One region of the Bradyrhizobium sp. USDA 4451 genome, then DNA from elsewhere that is predicted to be linked to it. Evidence: riboswitches for the same ligand, from Rfam matches in the RefSeq annotation. Region 1 holds a riboswitch; the other holds the start of a gene.
What was found. Region 1 has a riboswitch for S-adenosylmethionine ahead of ACVMB0_RS04680 (O-succinylhomoserine sulfhydrylase). Riboswitches for the same ligand answer to the same signal wherever they lie in the genome.
Positions count from the first base shown of each region.

Region 2: another riboswitch for S-adenosylmethionine. It lies ahead of ACVMB0_RS09300 (GNAT family N-acetyltransferase); the one in region 1 lies ahead of ACVMB0_RS04680 (O-succinylhomoserine sulfhydrylase).

Region 1 covers NZ_JBTRCH010000001.1:1,014,077-1,017,665, reverse strand. The annotation lists gene ACVMB0_RS04685 (SDR family NAD(P)-dependent oxidoreductase) at 1-457, shown strand, start outside; gene ACVMB0_RS04680 (O-succinylhomoserine sulfhydrylase) at 650-1,843, opposite strand; SAM riboswitch at 1,919-1,998, opposite strand; gene ACVMB0_RS04675 (2'-deoxycytidine 5'-triphosphate deaminase) at 2,120-3,226, shown strand; gene ACVMB0_RS04670 (hypothetical protein) at 3,453-3,589, shown strand, end outside.
Region 2 covers NZ_JBTRCH010000001.1:2,018,289-2,021,877, reverse strand. The annotation lists gene ACVMB0_RS09305 (RBBP9/YdeN family alpha/beta hydrolase) at 351-908, opposite strand; gene ACVMB0_RS09300 (GNAT family N-acetyltransferase) at 1,112-1,582, opposite strand; SAM-I-IV-variant riboswitch at 1,628-1,737, opposite strand; gene ACVMB0_RS09295 (arsenic transporter) at 2,110-3,357, opposite strand; gene ACVMB0_RS09290 (MFS transporter) at 3,395-3,589, opposite strand, start outside.

The DNA.
Region 1 (3,589 bases):
CATCACGGACGAGGCCTTCGACAAGATCATGGGCTCCAACGTCAAGAGCAACATCTGGCTCTCCGCGCTGGCGATCCCGCAGATGGCCGAACGCGGCAAGGGCTCGGTCGTGATCATCTCCTCGATCGGCGGACTTCGAGGCTCGACCGTGATCGGCGCCTACGGCATCTCCAAGGCGGCCGATTTTGCGCTGTGCCGCAGCCTCGCCGGCGAATGGGGCCCGAAGGGCGTGCGCGTCAATTGCGTGGCGCCGGGCCTGGTGAAAACCGATTTCGCCCGCGCGCTGTGGGAAGATCCGGACAATCTGAAGCGCCGCACCGCGTCGACGCCGCTCCGCCGCATCGGCGAGCCCGACGAGATCGCCGGCGCCGTGGCCTATCTCGCCTCCGACGCCTCGACCTTCATGACCGGCCAGACCATCGTGGTCGACGGCGGTGTGACGACGGCGGCGACGTAAGCGGCTGTCCCTTCGGGATGGCGCTCAGCTTGCTCAGTGTCATCACCCGCGCATGCGGGTGATCCAGTATTCCAGAGACCGCGGTGCTTGAGCCGAAGGGCCGCGGCGTACTGGATCGCCCGGTCGGAGCCGGGCGATGACAAGGGGTGCGATAGCCTTCCTGCGCAAGCGAGAGGGGGAGCTCAGCCCGCCTCATACCTGCTCCAGCGCCCGCTCGAAATCCTCGATCAGATCGTCGGGGTGCTCGAGCCCGGCCGAGAAGCGGATAAAGCCTTCGCTGATGCCGAGCTCGGCGCGGGCCTCCGGCGCCAGGCGCTGATGCGTCGTGGTGGCGGGATGCGTGACCAGGCTCTTGGCATCGCCGAGATTGTTGGAGATGCGCGAGATCTTCAGCGCGTTGAGGCAGCGGAACGCGCCTGCCTTGCCGTCCTTGACCTCGAAGCCGACCAGCGTCGAGCCCGCGCCCATCTGCTTCTTCACGGTTTCGGCCTGCGGATGATCGGGGCGGCCGGGATAGACCAGCCGCGTGATCTTCGGATGTTTCGCCAGCGCCTCGGCGATCTTGGCCGCGTTTTCGGTCTGCGCGCGGACGCGGACGCCGAGCGTCTCCAGCCCTTTCAGCAGCACCCAGGCGTTGAACGGCGACAGCGACGGGCCGGTCTGGCGCATGAAATTATGGATGTGCTCGGCGATGAAGGCTTCCGACGACAGGATGATGCCGCCGAGGCAGCGGCCCTGGCCGTCGATATGCTTGGTCGCGGAATAGACCACGACATCGGCGCCGAGCGACAGCGGGCTCTGCCAGATCGGCGTCGCGAACACGTTGTCGACGATCAGCCGGGCGCCGCCGCTGTGGGCAATCTTGGCGATCGCGCCGATGTCGAGCACGTCGAGCGTCGGGTTGGTCGGGCTTTCCAGGAAGAAGGTCTTGGTGTTCGGCCGCAAGGCGCGCTGCCACTGGTCGAGATCGAGGCCGTCGACCAGCGTGGTCTCGATGCCGTAGCGCGGCAGCAGGTCCTGCACCACATAGAGGCAGGAGCCGAACAGGGCTTTCGAGGCCACCACGTGATCGCCGGCCTTCAGCGGCGCGAGGATCGCGGTGGTCACCGCGGCCATGCCGGTCGCGGTCGAGCGCGCGGCCTCCGCGCCCTCGAGCTCGATCATGCGGCGCTCGAACATCGCAATGGTCGGGTTGGAATAGCGCGAATAGATGAAGCCGGGGTCCTGGCCCTTGAAGCGCGCCTCGCATTGCTCGGCGGTGTCGTAAACGTAGCCCTGGGTGAGAAACAGCCCTTCCGACGTCTCGCCGAATTGCGAGCGCAGCGTGCCGCCATGGACCAGGCGGGTTTCGGGACGAAAGCGGGCGGTATCCTTCGATTCAGACATGTGACCTCCGAAGTGGCCATTCCTCTGGAAAATGGCCACAAAAAAACCGGCCTGGAGCAACCTCCACAAGCCGGGATCACACTGTCCCCGGCCTGTTTAGCGACTTATTTAACGTGGCTGCAAGCCGGCCGGCTCAAATCACCACGGGATAAGTGCAGCTGATATTCCCTCGCGCCCTTTCCGTCAAGACGGTCATCGGATAACCCGTAAAAGCCCATATTTTAGGGCTTGATGGCCGCCAGAGGTTGGTTTTGGGCCATCTCGAGGGACCGTATCGTGTCGTTCACGCTGGAAGATGAATCCAACGGAATCCTGCCCGACCGCATGATCGCGGAGATGGCGGAGGCCGGTCTCATTCTGCCCGCCTACGACTTCGTCGAGAGCCAGATCCAGCCGGCGAGCCTCGATCTGCGCCTTGGCGACATCGCCTACCGGGTCCGCGCCAGCTTCCTGCCGGGGCCCGATGCCACCGTCGCCGAGCGGATCGACCAGCTCAAGCTGCACGAGATCGATCTGTCCGACGGCGCGGTGCTGGAGACCAATTGCGTCTACATCGTCCCGCTGCTGGAGAGCCTGGCGCTGCCGCCGGAGATCGTCGCCGCGGCGAACCCGAAGAGCTCGACCGGACGGCTCGACGTCTTCACCCGCGTGATCGCCGATGGCACCCGCCGCTTCGACATGATCGGCGCCGGCTATCACGGCCCGCTCTATGCCGAGATCTCGCCGAAGACGTTTCCGGTGCTGCTGCGCGAGGGCTCGCGGCTCAGCCAGGTCCGCTTCCGGATCGGCGAGGCGACCTTGACCGCCGACGAGCTGGACGCGCTGCATGCCAGTGAGCGGCTGGTCGATGCCGACAATGCCGATCTCACCCATGGCGTCGCGCTGTCGGTCGATCTCTCCGGCGAGAGCTCGGGCGGCTTCGTCGGCTATCGCGCCAAGCGTCACACCGGCGTGGTCGATGTCGATCGCCGCGGCGGCTACGCGGTCGACGAGTTCTGGGAGCCGATCAAGGCGCGGCCCGACGGCAGCCTGATCCTCGATCCCGGTGAGTTCTACATCCTGGCCTCGAAAGAGGCCGTGCAGGTGCCGCCGGATTATGCTGCGGAGATGGTGCCGTTCGATCCTTTGGTCGGCGAATTCCGCGTCCACTATGCCGGATTCTTCGATCCCGGCTTCGGCTATGCCGGCGCCGGCGGCAAGGGCGCGCGCGCCGTGCTGGAAGTGCGCTCGCGCGAGGTGCCGTTCATCCTCGAGCATGGCCAGATCGTCGGCCGCCTGGTCTATGAGCGGATGCTCGAGCGTCCCGATGCGCTCTACGGCCAGCGCATCGGCTCGAACTATCAGGCGCAGGGCCTGAAGCTCTCCAAGCATTTTCGCGTTTAATTCCGCGAGCCGGAGTTCGCGTAGCCAATAAGACCGTCGCGCCATCATTCTCCGCTGTCATTCCCCGCGAAAGCGGGGAATCCAGTACGCCGCGGCTTCTCCATCGACAATGACCGTCTCTGGGATACTGGATCGCCCGAACGAGTCGGGCGATGACACCGCGTGTGTGGTTGCGCCGTCGCTTCCGCGATGACACATTCGAGAAAACAACAAGCCGGGAGCGAACATGAGCGCCGCAACAGATTCAGCGCAGCAAGCAGCGCAATGGCGGAAGTGGCGCAGCGTCGCCGATCTCTATCACGCCTTCTTCACCGGGCTGATCCTCACCGTGGTCACGCGGCGCGGCACCGCTGATGCCGCCGA
Region 2 (3,589 bases), 1.0 Mb from region 1:
TGGTCCGGCAGCGGCCTTCCATGCGATCATGGCCAGACATCCCGCCGAGCACGCGCAACAAGACGCTACGCTGCGAACGATGGCGCTCGGAACGTTGATTTTGAATGATTTCTCGGTTCAAGCGGCACCAGGCCACTTCAAACGGTGCCGCTGCGGTGCCATCCAAAACAATGTGCAGGCAAAGGCTTACGACCCCCAACGGCACAGAGCGACACCGTCGCTTTTATCTTGCCGTCTTAGTCGGCGGCGACGTGGCACGAGTACCGTTCGTCGAGTGTGCGACCTTCGGGGACTATTTGCCTGACCCAAACAGCATCCTGATGTCGCTTGATTTGCGAGAGAGCAGATTCTCAGAACGTACGCGGCTGAAATGGTGCGATATCATGCAAGAGCTGCAAGCCATCCGGCCAGTGTCCAAGGTGACTGGCGGAACCGATATGCCCGAGCGGGCCGGCCACGTGCAACCGCGAGCCCCAAGCTGACGCCAGCGCGTGCGCGCGGTCCATCGTCAGGTACGGATCATTCGTACTCTGAACTAATATCGAGGCAAACGGCAACCGTTGCATCGGAATCGGTCGAAATTTCTGGTATAAGCTTTCTTCCGACGGCCAATCGGCTTCGACATCGGCTGGCGCAACTAATAGTGCGCCAATCACATTTCCGGCGTGAGCCAAGGCCCAGTGACACACGACAATATTTCCCAACGAATGCGCGACAAGCATAGTGGGCCGTTTAGAAGACTGCACGTAGCGATCGAGCGTCGCCACCCATTGCTCTCGTGTGCCGCCCGTCCAGTCCGCTTGAACGACCCTCTCCATAGAGTCGTGCTCAGACTCCCACTTCGTTTGCCAGTGGTCGGGACCGGAATTTCCTCCACCGGGAATCAAGAGAATCCGAAAGTCATGCATTGATAAACGAAATCCCTGGTAGCACTTTAGCAGACCTATTCGATAGGTTTTGGTTGTCGCGTAAATCCTAAGTTACGCGGCAACTCCAGTCCTAGTTAAGCCAATCCATGTTGGGCATCGACTGGCCTGAGCGGCTATCAGACAGTGCCAAGTCACGCGAGGGTAGACTTGATCAACTATTGTCGACACATCGCCCTCGGCCATCATTTCGTCAGCCATTTCTCGAAGTACAAATTGATCGGGTTGGAAACGTAAGGGCCATACGCTGGACAAGGTACGAACCCCTTCGCCCGATAGAGCCTCTGCGCGTCGGGAAGAAATTCCGTGGTTTCCAGCCGCAGAACCGACAGCTTGGCGGTCAAGGCCGCTTCCACAACGCGCGTCAGGAGCCTGCTGCCTATTCCAGTTGTCCGAACCTCGGTGACGACATACATGCGCTTCACCTCCCCGGTACCATCCTCGAACACCTGCAGCCCTGCACAGCCAACGGCTTGTCCGGCAATCCGCGCGATAAACATTTGCGTGTCGTCGTGCGCTAGCCGATCAATTGGAGAACCGTGATTCCTTTCCACCCCGCAGACCTTGTTTAAGAAATCGTCCAGCGCGGTTACGAGGTTAATCAGGTCCGAGGACCTTGCATCGGCCAGCTCAATTTCGATTCGATCGACAGTCATTCTCGTCCCCTTCTTCGAAGAGAGGAGCGCATGACGCCGTGGTGGCTTGTCCCGTTTAGTTGCCGGACCGGCCACATCTTCTTCCGAAGGAAGAAAGCCACCTTGCTCGGGGAGCAGGTTGGCGCTGGGCGTCGGCCCAACTCTTGATGTTGGAGTTGACGATAGCGGGCAATATCGAGCTTGGCAAGCACGCCCCCAGTTTGAGAAACAACGCGTGGCCGCTCCTGGCCCATCGCGTCGAGCCAGGGATTGATCGAGAGGGCCGCGATCGAAGGGTAATCGGACCACCCTGCGAAATCGTGAAGGCGGCCGCCCATGGTACGTAGCGCAAGATCGCAGACCATCGTGGATTTGGCTATTGGGTCGTGTGGTGGGCCGCAGCATCATAGCACCACGGCGAAGCAGTAGTGCCCATCTTCATCGGCCGTGGCGCGCCAGTTCCTCTACGCTTGCGGCGCGGTGCCATCGCGCGAGATGAAAGCTCCAGGTCTTTCTCGTCGAGCGAGCAAGCGATCTGGACAAGATCGTCACCGGATCGCGGCTGCGAGCGCCGCCAGCAACGCGGGTGGCGTCACCAGCAAACCGATTTTCAGGAAGCGCCACGCGGTGACGTCGATCTTTTCGCGCCGCAGCGCCACCAGCCACAGGATTGTTGCGAGGGAGCCGGTCACCGATAGATTGGGCCCGAGATCAACGCCGATCAGCATCGCGCCGAGGACCGGCGCAGGGAGCTGGCCGCTGGCCGCGACCGAACTCGCGACCAAGCCAACGGGAAGGTTGTTGACGATGTTGTCGGCCACCGCGGCAGCGATTCCGGTGCCCCAGGCAGCCTGGGTCGGCGATCTCTCGATCGCGGCCTGAAGGAGCCCGCTGAGTTGGCCGATCGCGCCGGTTTTCACCAGCGCTTCCACCATCACGAATAACCCCGCGACCAAGGGCAACACGCTCCACGAAATGCCTCTTGTCACCGGCCACGGCGACTGCCGGCTGAGAACCAGCACCGCCGCAGCCGTGACAATGCCGCAAATGAACGTCGGCAACCCCAACGACATGTCGAGCGCCGATGCCGTCAACAGGACGATGCCGAGCGCGGCGATCCCGGCTGCGGTGAGCCTGCCGCCGCGGCCGAGCTTGGGATGCTGCACGGCGCGCTCGATGCTCTCTTCGGCGAGCGCGCGGCGCAGGGTAATTCGGAGCACGACAAAGGTCACGACAATCGCGACAACCGATGGCAGCGCGAACTGGCGCAACCATTCGGACAGATGCGGCATACGCTCGCCGAACATCACGAGATTGGCCGGATTTGAGATCGGCAGCACAAAGCTCGCGGCATTGGCGATGAAGGCGCAGGCGAACAGATAGGGCAGCGGCTTCGCTCCGGCGGCACGGGTCGCGGCGCAGACGGCCGGCGTCAATACGATGGCAGTGGCATCATTGGAGAGCAGCGCGGTAACAACGATGCCGACGGCATAGGTCAGAAGAAGCAGACGCTGTGGCGAACCGCGCGCATGCTCGACCGCCATTGCGGCCAGATAGTCGAACAGCCCTTCGTTCCGCGCAAGTTCAGCAGCAAGCATCATGCCGATCAGGAACAGATAGACATCAAGGCCTTTGGCAACACCGTGCAGCGCTTCGCTTGCAGTCAGGACGTTGCAAGTCACCAGCGCGGCGGCACCCGCGATCGCCCAGATCGCTTCAGGCAGACGAAATGGCCTGATGATGACGCCAGCCGTTGCCGGAGCAATGATACCCCAGGTCAGGAGCGATTCGTACATGGGCACCATTCCGCCACCTCCAAAAGAACACTCAAGATCACCTCGCAGCGATACCGGAGGCTGCCGGCTCGGCATGCTCCATCCGGCCGGCATTCGTACCGGAATGCGTGCGGGTCTCGGGCAGTGCGAACCAGCAAACCCCAAAGCCGATCGCCGCGATCGCGCCGAGCGCAAGAAAGGCTGCGCTATAGCCTGCCTTCACAACGACAAGACCTGCGAGCGTCGTCGAGAG